2 regions of the Streptomyces sp. NPDC003247 genome follow, and region 1 is predicted to be linked to the other one. Evidence: riboswitches for the same ligand, from Rfam matches in the RefSeq annotation. Region 1 holds a riboswitch; the other holds the start of a gene.

Region 1 (6,826 bases):
TTCGACTTCAGCCGGTTCGACCCCGCGTTCTTCCAGCACCTGGAGCGGCGCATCGAGCAGCTCCAGCACATCGGAGTGCAGGCGGATCTGATCCTCTTCCACTCCTACGACCGGTGGGGCTTCTCCACGATGCCGGCCTGGGCGGACGACCTCCTCGTGCAGTACGTGGTGCGACGTCTGGCGGCCCACCGGAACGTGTGGTGGGCCCTGGCCAACGAGTACGACTTCCTGCCTCACAAGACGGAGGACGACTGGGAGCGGATCGCGGAGATCATCGGCCGGGAGGACCACGTCGGTCACCTCACCTCCATCCACAACGGGGTGGAGTTCTACGACCACACCCGTCCCTGGATCACGCACTGCAGCATCCAGAGGGTCGACGTCTACCGCACCGCGGAGAACACCACCCAGTGGCGGGAGAGGTACGGCAAGCCGGTCGTCATCGACGAGTGCGGCTACGAAGGCGACATCGACGCGATCTGGGGCAACCTGAGCGCGCGCGAACTCGTGCGCCGGTGCTGGGAGGGCGCCGTGCGCGGTGGCTACGTCAACCACGGCGAGACGTACGACGACAAGGACGAAGTCCTCTGGTGGGCGAAGGGCGGGGTGCTGCGCGGCGAATCGGCCGAGCGCATCGGCTTCCTGGCCCGCATCACCGCCGAGGTGCCCAGCGGCCGGATCGAGGCCCTGCCCTCCGCCCCCTGGGACGTCGCGTGCGGCGGCGACGAGGACCACCGCATCATCTACCTCGGCCTCGGCTGCTCCACCTTCCGCTGGATCCAGCTCCCGCAGGACTCGCAGTGGAACGTCGATGTCATCGACACCTGGAACATGACCGTCCAGACTCAGCCGGGCGTGGCGGAGGGACGGGTCAGGGTGAGCCTCCCCGGTCGCGAGTACATGGCCGTACGGCTGAGGCGCGTGACGACCCGCGCCGACGGCTGATCCCCGGGAGACGCAGAAGGAGGGGCGGCACGCACTGAACCGTTCCGGGTTTGACGAATGCCCATGCCCTGGGCGAGGAGGTCGTGGACGAGGGCATGGTGGACGGCGGGCCCGTTCGGCGAACTTGCCCGTCGGATCCTCGCCCTGATCGTCCTGGGTGGGGGCCGCCTCGGCCGGCGTCTCCCGCTCGGGCTCTGGCTCGGGGGCAGCCGGCGGGAGTTCGCGCAGGCAGGAGCGGTGAGCGGCCACGGTCTTCTCGACCGCTGTGGTGATGTTCTGCCAGAGGTGGAAGCGGTCGGCGACCTGCAGAGCCTGGGGTGCGGCGGTGGCGGCTGCTTCGGCGTAGGCGCCAGCGCGGTCGCGGCAGACGACCTCGATTCCGGGGTGGGCCGCGAGCCATGGGGCGAGGGTGGCTGCGTCACGTTCAGGTAGCAGGTCGAGGACTTGGTGGGTCTCGGAGTCGATCACCATGGTGCCGTAGACGTGGCCACGCCGCAGTGCGAAGTCGTCCACGCCGACCGCCCGGGGCTCGGTGGCTGCCGGGTCGGGCAGCTCCATCACCCGGCGAGTTGTCCCACGCGTAGCCGCCGACGTCGTACTTCCAGACGTGCCGGTCCCGGTCGTAGCTGTGCATGATGTCGCCGTAGTCCCAGAAGCCGTACCAGGAGCGCTGGTCGACCTGTTCCCGGTGGTGCCTCTGCACGAACTCCAGCCGATCCTCCAGGACTTTCCGTGCCGGGGTCGAACGGTCGACGGGCGTCCAGACGCCGAAGATGCCGGCGCTGTGGTTGTGCTGGGGTCGGAGACGAGGAGGGGCGGGGTCGCGGCGGCTTCGGCCAGTTCCGCGAAGTGCTGGGCGTCCGGGGTGCTGGCCAGGGCCCAGAACACCTGTGGTGAGCCAACGTAACCGCTGCCCTTGCCACGGCGTCCGGCGTCGGCCCTGATCCGGCTGTGCCCCGCTCGGTCCGCTTCCGGATCTCCAAGCCGTGGGCGTTGAGCTGTACGAGGGTGCAGTCGCCGAAGGCCGGGATGTGGGACAGGCGGGTGGAGACACGGGGGTCCCAGGTGCTGGTATCGGCCGTGGCTTCGCCGGCGACCTGGGCCGCCCGGACGGCTTCCCCGGGGTCGCGGCGCAGGCCGGTGATGCCGCGGACGGCTTCACCGAGGACTCCGTCGCCCTCGCCCGCGGGCCGGACGTGGCGAGAGCGGCCGGCCTCGCCGGATGGCTGGCCTGGGACATGGGCAACAACGGCTCCACCCGTGCCCGCTACGGAGCCGCCGCCAACGCGGCCAGGTCCGTGGGTGATGCGCCTTCGACGACGGCACCGCCTACCGGGCGGAACTGTCCGCCCGCGTCGACCAGCCGGCCGTGTCCGACGACCCGGTCCTCCAGCGCGACCTCCGGCTGCTGGACTCCTGGTGGGCCGACCTGACCGGGGCGCTGGAGAAGGTGGCGGCCGCCGACACCGACCGCGTCGCCGTACGTCAGCAGTACAAGCCGGTAGAAGCCGGTAAAGGCGGTGCCGTCGGCGCAGGTCACCGTGACCTCGGCATCGATGACCCGGACGCTGACGGTGCCGATCACCGACAGGTAGGAGCCGTCGTCGAGACGGGCCAGGACCGGGGTGCGCCGGTTGCTGCGCAGTCGGCCCAGGACCTTCGCGCCGGTCGCGGTTGCCTGTGCGAGGAAGGCGTTGGCGTCCAAGCCCTTGTCCCACAGCACCAGCATGTCGGGCCTCAGCAGGTGCAGCAGTCGGCAGGCGTAGGCGGTCTCGCCCTCGTCGGTGGGGCCGAAGACTACGCCGATCAGGGACCTTGTCCCTGCCCCGACCAGCGTCATCAGCTCCAGCGTGGGATATCCGTGATGGGCTGTCCGCCCGAGCCAGGCTCGGTTGCGGGGCGAATCGGGTACCCGCAGCGACCTACAGCCGTCGAAGGACACCGTCCGGTAGGCGCCGAAGCGCACCCCCGGCGTGGTCGGCGGGCCAGCGGACCGGCGGGCACCTCGAACAGCGACCGTACTGGCGCGGCCCCCAGCCGCCGACGAAGGTCCCGCAGGGCCTTCGCGCTCGGCGAGGCCACCGGCATCCCGGCCAGACCGCCGGTGAGCTTGTCCCAGACCAGCCGGTAGCCCCCCTCGGGGAACAGGCACCTTACGAGCAGGAAGTACCTCCCGACCCGTGACGGCAGATCACGCAGCCGCCGCTGCACCGTCCGCGTCTCCGCCAGCACCGCGTCCACCAGCTCGAACGGCACCACGGCGGTCAGCTCTCCCAGATGGCCCGGCGCGAACCGGCCCGCCGCTACGGTCACCGTACGGGTGATGGCCGTAAGCGCGGACGGCCGGGCAAAATGAACCCGCAAAGGAGCTCCTCACGTACAAGCTGTCTTGGTCGACTGCCTGTACCAACGAGCTCCGTTGTGCTTTCGCCTCGACCCCTCAACGTGCTTGCATGACCTGCGAAAACGCTAACTTCCCGGCCTTGGTGGAAGTCCCCTGGGCACTCATCACCATGATGACCCGACGCCTCACCCGCAAAAGTCCCCGCACGAGCCAGTGGGCGAAGAAGCCACGTTGACCTGCGAGAACCGCAGACTTCCGTGCTTCACAGTGAGGTCGACTTGTCCACCGAGTACACCGTGACCGGATTCCCGAAGAGCTTGTCCTCACGCAGAGAGGCAAAGCCGAGCCGTTCCGCCACGCGCACCGAGGCGGTGTTCCCGGGACGGATCAAGGAGATGAAGTAGGGCTCGTTCAAGGTCGCGAACCCCCAGTCCAGACAAGCGCGGGCTGCCTCGGTCGCATAGCCGTGGCCCCATGCCTCGGCCTTGAGAGTCCAGCCGAGTTCCACCTCACGGAAGTTCTCCCAGTAGTTCAACCCCACCCGGCCGATGAACTCACCGCTGGACTTCAGCTCGACAGCACACAGCCCATGCCCCCGTTCGGCCCACTGCTGCTCGACTGAGGCCAGCCGGTCCAACGCCTGCTGGTGTGAGTAGGCGCCGACGAACCGGTTCACCCGCTCATCGGCATGGAGCGCAACGAACGCGTCGACATCCTCAACCCGAAGAGGGCGCAGGAAAAGCCGTTCAGTCTCGATCACCCGAACAGCCTATCCACGCGGCCATCGGCACACTCCGGCATCCGGACCGCCGGGGACAGTTCGGCCTCGTCAGCTCGAAGAAGAAAATACCTGCTCAGGGCTGGCCAGCCCGAGCTGGATGGATGCCGCGTCGACCGTCTGAGCCAGCAGGACTGCGATGGTCATGGGCCCGACCCCACCAGGGACTGGTGTGATCAAGCGGGCGCGAGTGCGGGCGGTGTCGAAGTCGACGTCGCCGACGTTGCCGGGGTTGTATCCGGCGTCGATCACGACGGCCCCCGGCTTGACGTCTTCGCCTCGAATAAGCCGAGGCCGTCCCACGGCCGCCACAACAACGTCTGCTTCCCGCACGATCGCGGCCAGATCAGTCGTACGGGAGTGGCAGTAGGTGACCGTGGCATCCCGGGCGAGCAGGAGCATTCCGACGGGCTTGCCGAGGATCGCGCTTCGACCCACGACAACGGCATGCTGACCTGCGAGATCGACGTCGTACTCGTCCAGGAGCCGCATGATCCCGCCCGGGGTGCACGATGCGAAACCAGGCAGCCCGAAGCTCATCGCTCCGAAGGAGCTCATCGTGACCCCGTCGACGTCTTTCTCCGGCGCGATGGCCTCGAACGCTGCCCGCTCATCGATGTGGGGGCCTACGGGGTGCTGAAGCAAGATGCCGTGCACCCTCGCGTCCCGTGAGAGAGACTGGAGCGTCTCCACCAGCTCAGCCGTTGTAGTGGTGGCCGGCAGGCTGACAAGCCGGGACTCGATGCCCGCCTTCGCGCAACGCGCCCGCTTCATCCGTACGTACGTCACCGAAGCCGGATCTTCACCCACCAGCACCGTTGCCAGGCACGGCGTCACGCCGACACGCCGCGCAAGCTCTGCCGCCTTGCCTGCTGTCTCCTCGACGATGCGTCGGGCAACGCCAACACCGTCCATAAGCAGGGCTGTCTGTGTCTGGGACATGGTCGCCTCCAGGCGTCGCTGACCACTCGCCCAGGCGCACGGCATCGACCGATTCGTCAGACCGCTCCCCGGTGGTGCTCCACCTCAGCGCCAGTCACGGCCCAGGCACCACTCTAGTGGATGGCGCTTCCACTGATCATGAACGGGAAGTTGAAAAACACCTACTCACCTTGTTCTTTAACTTTTCAACCGTTGTAGGGCGATAAGTGTCTTCTCGCGCCGGACGGTTTTGCCCACGTGGTAGCGGGGTGCTCGGTGTCTGTTCGGGGTGCCAGGCGGTCGCCCGGGGCCGGGCCGGTGGGGTTTCGGTGCCCTGGCGGGGCAGGGCATGTGCTGGCGGAGGTTCCGAAACGTCCGCCGGACCCGGGCGGGTGTGAGCCGGTGCGGTGCGGCCGGCTTCTCCCAGGGATGCCGCAGGTCGTGAGTGACCGGGCGGGCGAGCCGTCCGAGTCGTTGAAGGCCTGCCGGCCGAGGGTGACCTCGAAGGCGTCGGCCGACGCCAGCACCGGCAGCTCGGGCGTGGTCTGGGTGTTCACGGTGTGCTGCATGGGACGTGCCTTCCTGGCTGATGGGCCGGCCTCGCCGGGCGGCGCGGCCGGTGGTGCTGTGCTCCCCGTGAGAAGCAGAGGGGAAAAAGAGGAGGTCAGACCCTGACCCACTCCACCGCGCCCTCGCGGTATCCCTCCTGGTCGCGGCCGAGGGTCACCGCGTCGATGTCCTGCATGTGCAGAACCGGCATGAGGCTGTCGGACATCTCGTGCTGCTGCATCGTGTCCTCCGCTTTCGTTCTCGCCGGCCCGTCCGGCGCACTTACAGCACACACGTTCGGAGGCGGGGGCGGTATCCGGTGCCGGCCGGTGTACGGCGGTGCTTGCGGCCGCGGCGGGGACCGGGCGCATGCCGGTGCGCACGCGGCGCTCCACCGGTGCTTTACGGTGAATTACCGCATGCCCTGGGCGAGTTGGGGGTGCCGCCATACCCTGGTAGGCCCCTGTGGCCGTGGCAGTTCAGGAGCACCGATGGGCAGGCCTCCGCTCCATCAGCAGCCCAACACCCTGCTGGCGCACTGGATGAGCCGCTGCGGCCTGTCCAACAACCGTCTGGCCCGCCTGGTCACCGAGCGCGGCGCCGCACAGGGCGTCACCGGGCTGGCCACCGACGAGAGCCGGGTCCGGGGTCCGGGCCTGGCTCAAGGGTGCCGTCCCGCGCGAGCCCGTGCCGCGCCTGATCGTGGAGGTACTCAGCGCCGAGACCGGCATGGACCTCACCTGTGCCGATGTCGGACTGCCCGGTGAAGCCGGGCAGGTCGGCGTGCGCACCCCGTGGACCCGCACCGGTGCCCTTGCCGCACTCAGCCAGATCATCCGGAGTGAAATGATGCTGCCCGACACACGGACCGGCCCCGACGCCGCCGACGTCCACACCGGCCACGACCTGTTGAGCCCGCTGCAGGAATGGGCTCTGGCCCGGCCGGAGGACTCCGCCGGCCCCACGCCGCGGCGCGGCCGCCGTGTCGGTATGTCCGATGTGGAGGGCATCCGGCAGATCACCAGTGCGTTCCGCGACCTCGACAACCAGCACGGCGGCGTCCTGTCCCGCTCCGCCGTCCTCGCCCAGACCGACGCCGTCCTGTCCCTGCTGAAGACCAGCACCTACACCGAGGACGTCGGCCGGGCCCTGTTCTCGGCCGCCGCCGACCTGGGAAGCGTCGCAGGCTGGATGACCTTCGACGCCGGACGCCACACCAGCGCGCAGCGCACCTTCGTCTGTGCCCTCCACGCCGCGGCCGAAGGCGACGACAAGCGGATCGGCGCCCA
Region 2 (6,826 bases), on a different contig from region 1:
GCCTGGGAGAGGGTCTCCGCGGCCACGGCACGCGCCTTCTCGGCCCCTTTGGCCAGGATCGAGTCCAGCGTCTCGGGGTCGTCGAGGTACTGCTGGGTGCGGTCCCGGAACGGGGTCACGAAGTCGACGACGACGTCGGCGAGGTCCGTCTTGAGCGCGCCGTAGAGCTTGCCCTCGTACCGCTGCTCCAGCTCGGGGATGCTCACGCCGGTCAGCGTGGAGTAGATGGTGAGCAGGTTGCTCACGCCCGGCTTGTTCTCGGTGTCGTAGCGGACGACCGTGTCGGTGTCCGTGACCGCGCTCCTGACCTTCTTGGCGGTGGCCTTCGGCTCGTCGAGGAGGTTGATGAGGCCCTTCGGCGTGGACGCCGACTTGCTCATCTTGACCGACGGCTCCTGGAGGTCGTAGATCTTCGCCGTCTCCTTGAGGATGTACGGCTTGGGGATCGTGAAGGTCTCGCCGAAGCGGCCGTTGAAGCGCTCGGCGAGGTCGCGGGTCAGCTCGATGTGCTGGCGCTGGTCCTCGCCGACCGGGACCTCGTTCGCCTGGTAGAGCAGGATGTCCGCGACCTGGAGGACCGGGTAGGTGAACAGGCCGACGCTCGCGCGGTCGGCGCCCTGCTTGGCGGACTTGTCCTTGAACTGGGTCATGCGGGACGCCTCGCCGAAGCCGGTCAGGCAGTTCATCACCCAGGCGAGCTGCGCGTGCTCGGGGACGTGGCTCTGGACGAAGAGCGTGCAGCGCTCCGGGTCGAGGCCGGCCGCGAGGAGCTGGGCGGCCGCCAGCCGGGTGTTGGCCGTCAGCTCCTTCGGGTCCTGCGGGACGGTGATCGCGTGCAGGTCGACGACCATGTAGAAGGCGTCGTGGGACTCCTGGAGGGCCACCCACTGGCGGACGGCGCCGAGGTAGTTGCCGAGGTGGAACGAGCCTGCGGTGGGCTGGATCCCGGAGAGCACACGAGGTCGGTCATTCGCCATGCTCACCATTCTCTCAGAGAGACGGGGGGCTTCCGTGCGGGGGGAACCGCGGATCGCGGTGAGCCGATCGCGCGGTTCCCCACGCCCCCTGCGGGGCGCTTCAGCCCAGGTCGATCTCCGGGTACAGCGGGAAGCCCGCGACCAGGTCCGTCGCCCGCTGGGAGATCTCCTCCGCCACCTTCGCGTCCAGCACGTGGGCGGCCTTGCTCGGGGCGCCCGACTTGGTGGTGCCCGGCTCGGTGGTGGTGAGGACGCGGTCGATCAGGCCCGCCACCTCGTCCATCTCCGCCGTGCCCAGGCCACGGGTGGTGAGCGCCGGGGTGCCGACGCGGACGCCGGAGGTGTACCAGGCGCCGTTGGGGTCGGCGGGGATGGCGTTGCGGTTGGTGACGATGCCGGAGTCCAGCAGCGCCGCCTCGGCCTGGCGGCCGGTGAGGCCGTAGGAGGTGGCGACGTCCATCAGGTTGAGGTGGTTGTCCGTGCCGCCGGTCACCAGCGTGGCGCCGCGGCGCGTCAGGCCCTCCGCGAGGGCGCGGGAGTTGTCGACGATGCGCTGGGCGTAGTCCTGGAAGGCGGGCTGCCGGGCCTCGGCCAGGGCGACGGCCTTGGCGGCCATGACGTGCGGGAGCGGGCCGCCGAGGACCATCGGGCAGCCGCGGTCCACCTGGTCCTTGAGGGAGTCGTCGCACAGGACCATGCCGCCGCGCGGGCCGCGCAGGGACTTGTGGGTGGTGGTCGTCACGATCTGGGCGTGCGGGACCGGGTCGAAGTCGCCGGTGAGGACCTTGCCCGCGACCAGGCCCGCGAAGTGGGCCATGTCGACCATGAGGGTGGCGCCGACCTCGTCGGCGATCTCCCGCATGACGCGGAAGTTCACCAGGCGGGGGTAGGCGGAGTAACCGGCGACGATGATCAGCGGCTTGAACTCGCGGGCGGACGCGCGCAGGGCCTCGTAGTCGATCAGGCCGGTCGCCGGGTCGGTGCCGTAGGAGCGCTGGTCGAACATCTTGCCGGAGATGTTCGGGCGGAAGCCGTGGGTGAGGTGGCCGCCGGCGTCCAGGGACATGCCCAGCATGCGCTGGTTGCCGAAGGCCTGCCGCAGCTCGGCCCAGTCGGCCTCGGTGAGGTCGTTGACCTGGCGGGCGCCGGTCTTCTCCAGGAAGGGGGCCTCGACGCGGTCGGCGAGGACGGCCCAGAAGGCGACGAGGTTGGCGTCGATGCCGGAGTGCGGCTGGACGTAGGCGTGGCGGGCGCCGAACAGCTCCTTGGCGTGCTCGGCGGCGAGGGACTCGACGGTGTCGACGTTGCGGCAGCCGGCGTAGAAGCGGCGGCCGACGGTGCCCTCGGCGTACTTGTCGCTGAACCAGTTGCCCATCGCCAGCAGGGTGGCCGGGGAGGCGTAGTTCTCGGAGGCGATCAGCTTGAGCATCTCGCGCTGGTCGGCGACCTCCTGGCCGATGGCGTCGGCGACCCGCGGCTCGACCGCGCGGATCACGTCCAGGGCGGCGCGGAAGGCGGTGGACTCGGTGGAGAGGGGCTGCTGCTCGGGCATGTCGTCGGCCTCCGGTGGCGTGGCGTGCGAGCGGTCACGGTTCTCGGTCTGGCCCAGGCGCACGGCACTGTTACGTCAGGCCGCTCCCCGATGGTCCGTCCCATCCCAGCGCGCCAGTCACGGCCTGCTCGAAAGCCTACCGGGCGGGCCGCCGGGAACCGGTGCCACGTCCGCCAGACGAGACCTCCTGGGCCCCGGTCTAAAGGATCACGTGGGGCAGGAAGCGGGCGTACTCGTCCGTGATCAGACCGGAGGACTCGCGGATGCCGAGGCCGGCGGACTCGTCCCCGACGACCCAGGCGCCGAGGACGACGTGGTTGCCGTCGAAGGCGGGCAGCGGCGCGAGCTGCTGGTAGCAGCAGGGCTCCGCGCGGACGACAGGGTCGGCGCCGGGCGGGTGGACGGTGATGCCCGCGCCCTCGCGGCCGAGCAGGGGCTTGGCGACGTAGCCGGTGGTGGCGGCGAGGTCGCGGGGGCCGTCCAGGTGGGCGGGGAGCAGGTTGGGGTGGCCGGGGTACAGCTCCCACAGGATCGCCAGCAGGGCCTTGTTGCTGAGCAGCATCTTCCACGCGGGCTCGATCCACAGGGTGGTGCCCGTGCCGCCGCCGTTGTCGACGGTGTCGAGGACGTGGCCGGCGAAGCGGTCGGTGGTGAGCCACTCCCAGGGGTAGAGCTTGAAACAGCTGCGGATGAACCGGAGCCGGTGGTCGACGAAGCGGCCGGAGAGGCGGTCGAAGCCGATGTCCTCCACCGGGATCCAGGCGGTGTCCAGGCCGGCCTGTTCCGCGGTCTCCTTCAGGTAGGCGACCGTCATCAGGTCCTCGCCGAGTTCGTCGGCCGCGGAGTGCGCGAAGTACAGGGGGGAGCCGGGCGGGAGGAGGGGAGCCTGCTCGCGCCAGGCGTCGACGAGGCGTTCGTGGAGGGAGTTCCACTGGTCGGCGCCCGGGAACCGTTCCTCCATCCAGAACCACTGGGGGCTCGCGGCCTCGACCAGGGAGGTGGGGGTGTCGGCGTTGTACTCCAGCAGCTTGGCCGGGCCGGTGCCGTCGTAGTGGAGGTCGAAGCGGCCGTACACGGAGGGCAGTTCGGCGCGGCGGTGCCAGGCCTCGGTGACCATGGCGGCGACCCGCGGGTCGGTGATGCCGAGGTCGGCGAGCCGGTCGGTGTCCACCAGGTGGGCGGCCGCGGCGAGGCACATACGGTGCAGTTCCTCGACGGTCTCCTCCAGTGCCTCGACCTCGTCGAGGGTGAGGACGTAGTAGGCGCTCTCGTCCCAGTAGGGGCGCAGGGTGCCGTCGGGGTGGCGGGTGAGGGGGTAGACGAGGCCCTGTTCCTCGACGGTCCGCTGCCAGCCGGGGCGGGGTTCGATGGTGCGGCGTTCCATGGCGTGCGTGCGCGTGCGTTCCGGGGCCCGCTCAGCCGCCGCTGCTGCCGGAGCCCGAGCAGCCGAAGCCGCCGCGGTCGACGGCCTCGCTGCGGCTGAAGGTGCCGTAGTCGGCGTGGCCGGAGCTGACGTCGGCGTCGTAGTACCAGGCGGCGTCCATCTGCTTGCCGGTGGTGGTCTTCTTGCGGGCGCTGCCGGAGGAGGCGGAGGCGGACGACGAGCAGTTCTTGTCCGCGACGACCTTGTAGCCGTAGACGTAGTCGTAGCTGTCGCGGTCCACGCACCGGCGGTCGGGGTCGGAGCCGCAGGAGGTGAGGGCCGCCGCGACGACGCCCATCCCGCCGAGCACGACCGTGCTGGAACGCAGCCGCCTGCGTGTGTCCGCCATGTCCTGTCCCCCCGTCGCAGCGGCCCGGCGATCTCTCCGGGCCCGTCTCCCCGTCGCTTCGGCCCGGCGATCCCTCCGGGCCTCTTTCCGCCGTTCAGCCTAGAGATCGCCGGGAGGGCGCGTGAAGGGGCCCCGGGCCTAGCCGCCCGCCCGCGGGCCGTTCGCGCGGTGTGCGGGGGGGTGTGCGCTCTTGATGTGCGCCGCCGTGCCCCGCTACGGCAGCACCCGGCACAGCGCGGCCAGCGCGCCCGTCCAGGCGTGGTCCGGTGGTGTTCCGTAGCCGACGACCAGGGCGTCCAGCGGGTCCGCCACGGCTTCCTCGTGGCGGAACCAGGACAGTCCGTACAGGGCCAGCCCCTGCCAGGTGGCCGCCCGGACCACCGACCGCTCGGTGCCGGGCGGCAGGCTCACCACGGCGTGCAGTCCCGCCGCGATGCCGGTCACCCGGGCGCCGGGGGAGGCGGCGGCGAGCGCCGTGACCAGGGCGTCCCTACGGCGGCGGTAACGCAGACGGACGGAGCGCACCTGACGGTCGTAGGCACCGGAGGCGATGAACTCGGCGAGGGTCAGCTGGTCCAGGACACCGCAGGTGTCGATGTGGCCCTTGGCCGCCGCGGCCTCCTCGGCGAGGCCGGGCGGCAGCACCGCCCAGGCGAGCCGCAGACCGGGGGCGAGGGACTTGCTGGCGGTGCCCAGGTAGACGACGTGGTCGGGGTCGAGGCCCTGGAGGGCGCCGACGGGCTGGCGGTCGTAGCGGAACTCGCCGTCGTAGTCGTCCTCCAGGACCAGCCCGCCGGTGCGCCGCGCCCAGTCCACGACGGCCGCCCGCCGGTCGCGGTGCAGCGGCACGCCCATCGGGAACTGGTGGGCGGGGGTGAGCAGGACGGCGCCCGCGTCGGCCGGCGGCACGGGGTCGGTGCCGAGACCGTCGAAGGGGAGCGGCCGGGTGCGCAGGCCGGCCGCCGTCAGGAGCCTCTCGTGCTGGTCGAGGCGGTACGACTCGACGGCGACCGTGCGGACCCCGCGCGCCCGCAGGACCGCGCCGAGCACCTTGAGCGCGTGCACGAACCCGCCGACGACGAGGACGCGTCCGGGGTCGGTGCGCACGCCCCGGGCGCGGGCGAGGTAGCCGGCGAGCGCGGTGCGCAGTTCGACGCGGCCGCGGGGATCGCCGTAGCCGAAGGCGTCGTGGGGCGCGGCGGTGACGGCGCGGCGGGCGGCCTTGAGCCAGTCCGCGCGCGGGAAGGAGGCGAGGTCGGGCGTGCCGGGGCGCAGGTCGTACGCCGGGCGGTGGGGCTCGCGGGGCGGGGCGGCCACGCCGGGGGACGGCGCGGCCGTCCTCCCCCGCTGCCCGGTGGGTACGGCGGGGACCCCCTCCGCGACCCGGGTGCCCGAGCCCTGCCGGGCGGTGAGCCAGCCCTCGGCGACCAGGTCGGCGTAGGCGTCGGCGACCGTGTTGCGGGCGATGCCGAGGTCGGCGGCGAGCGTGCGGGAGGACGGCAGCCGGGTGCCGGGGGCCAGCCGGCCGCTGCGGACCGCCTCGCGCAGGGCGTCGGTCAGGCCCCGGCGCAGGCCGGGACCGGTCGGTTCGAGATGCAGGTCGACGCCCAGAGTGGCCCATGATTCCGCCATGGAAATGGACCATACCCCTGGGCTGCCTCGCTCCTAGGGTCGACGGCATGACCACGAACGACACCACCGCGACGGCCGTGGAGTACGCCCCCGAACACACCCCCCGCCTCGCCTGGGCCGAGCTGGCCCCCGACGTCTTCAAGGCGATGATCCGGCTGGACGCCGCCGCCCGGAAGGGCGTCGAACCGAAGCTGCTGGAACTGGTGAAGATCCGCGCCTCGCAGCTCAACCACTGCGCGCTCTGCCTCGACATGCACAGCAAGGACGCGCTCGCGGCCGGAGAGAGCGTCGAACGGATCGTCCAGCTCGGCGCGTGGGAGGAGTCGGAGCACTTCTACACGGAGAGGGAACTGGCCGCCCTGGCGCTGACGGAGGCGGTGACGGTCCTCACGGACGGTTTCGTGCCGGACGAGGTGTACGCGAGGGCGGCGAAGCACTTCGAGGACGCCGAGCTGGCGCAGCTGATCGCCGCGATCACGGTGATCAACGCGTGGAACCGGTTCGGCGTGACCTGCCGGCTGGTGCCGGGCCACTACGAGCCGGGGCAGCACAAGTGACCGGGGCAGTACAGGTGACGGGGGCGGCACAGGTGACGGGGGCGGCACGGGTGACCGGGGCGGCACAGGTGACGGGGGCGGCACAGGTGACGGGGGCGCGTACCGCGCCGCTGGACCGGGCCGTCGGGCAGGCCCTGTCCGCGCTCAGCGCCGCCGCGAAGAGGGGGCTCGGCGACCCGGCGCTCGCCGAGCTCGTCGTGATCCGTGCCTCGCAGGTCAACCACTGCGCGTTCTGCCTCGACATGCACCTGGCCATCGCCCGGGAGCACGGCGTCCCCGCGCAGAAGCTCGACCTGCTGAGCGCCTGGGAGGAGGCCGGGGACGCCTACGACGAGC

The links. Region 1 has a riboswitch for ZMP and ZTP ahead of ACFYWQ_RS42000 (bifunctional 5,10-methylenetetrahydrofolate dehydrogenase/5,10-methenyltetrahydrofolate cyclohydrolase). Riboswitches for the same ligand answer to the same signal wherever they lie in the genome.
Region 2: linked by a shared signal. The riboswitch ahead of ACFYWQ_RS06820 (glycine hydroxymethyltransferase) and the one ahead of ACFYWQ_RS42000 (bifunctional 5,10-methylenetetrahydrofolate dehydrogenase/5,10-methenyltetrahydrofolate cyclohydrolase) in region 1 are both predicted to bind ZMP and ZTP.

The regions. Positions count from the first base shown of each region.
Region 1 covers NZ_JBIAPF010000023.1:26,792-33,617, forward strand. The annotation lists gene ACFYWQ_RS41965 (DUF5605 domain-containing protein) at 1-945, shown strand, start outside; partial or broken gene ACFYWQ_RS41970 (transposase) at 1,240-1,416, opposite strand; gene ACFYWQ_RS41975 (hypothetical protein) at 1,370-1,999, opposite strand; partial or broken gene ACFYWQ_RS41980 (Tat pathway signal sequence domain protein) at 1,953-2,252, opposite strand; gene ACFYWQ_RS41985 (transposase) at 2,213-2,887, opposite strand; gene ACFYWQ_RS41990 (transposase domain-containing protein) at 2,785-3,258, opposite strand; gene ACFYWQ_RS41995 (GNAT family N-acetyltransferase) at 3,552-4,049, opposite strand; gene ACFYWQ_RS42000 (bifunctional 5,10-methylenetetrahydrofolate dehydrogenase/5,10-methenyltetrahydrofolate cyclohydrolase) at 4,119-5,009, opposite strand; ZMP/ZTP riboswitch at 5,031-5,117, opposite strand; partial or broken gene ACFYWQ_RS42005 (transposase) at 5,187-5,453, opposite strand; gene ACFYWQ_RS42010 (hypothetical protein) at 5,653-5,778, opposite strand; gene ACFYWQ_RS42015 (transcriptional regulator) at 6,225-6,826, shown strand, end outside.
Region 2 covers NZ_JBIAPF010000002.1:420,724-427,549, reverse strand. The annotation lists gene trpS (tryptophan--tRNA ligase) at 1-977, opposite strand, end outside; gene ACFYWQ_RS06820 (glycine hydroxymethyltransferase) at 1,078-2,529, opposite strand; ZMP/ZTP riboswitch at 2,574-2,660, opposite strand; gene ACFYWQ_RS06815 (glutathionylspermidine synthase family protein) at 2,729-3,913, opposite strand; gene ACFYWQ_RS06810 (hypothetical protein) at 3,945-4,301, opposite strand; gene ACFYWQ_RS06805 (PLP-dependent aminotransferase family protein) at 4,515-5,933, opposite strand; gene ACFYWQ_RS06800 (carboxymuconolactone decarboxylase family protein) at 5,981-6,490, shown strand; gene ACFYWQ_RS06795 (carboxymuconolactone decarboxylase family protein) at 6,577-6,826, shown strand, end outside.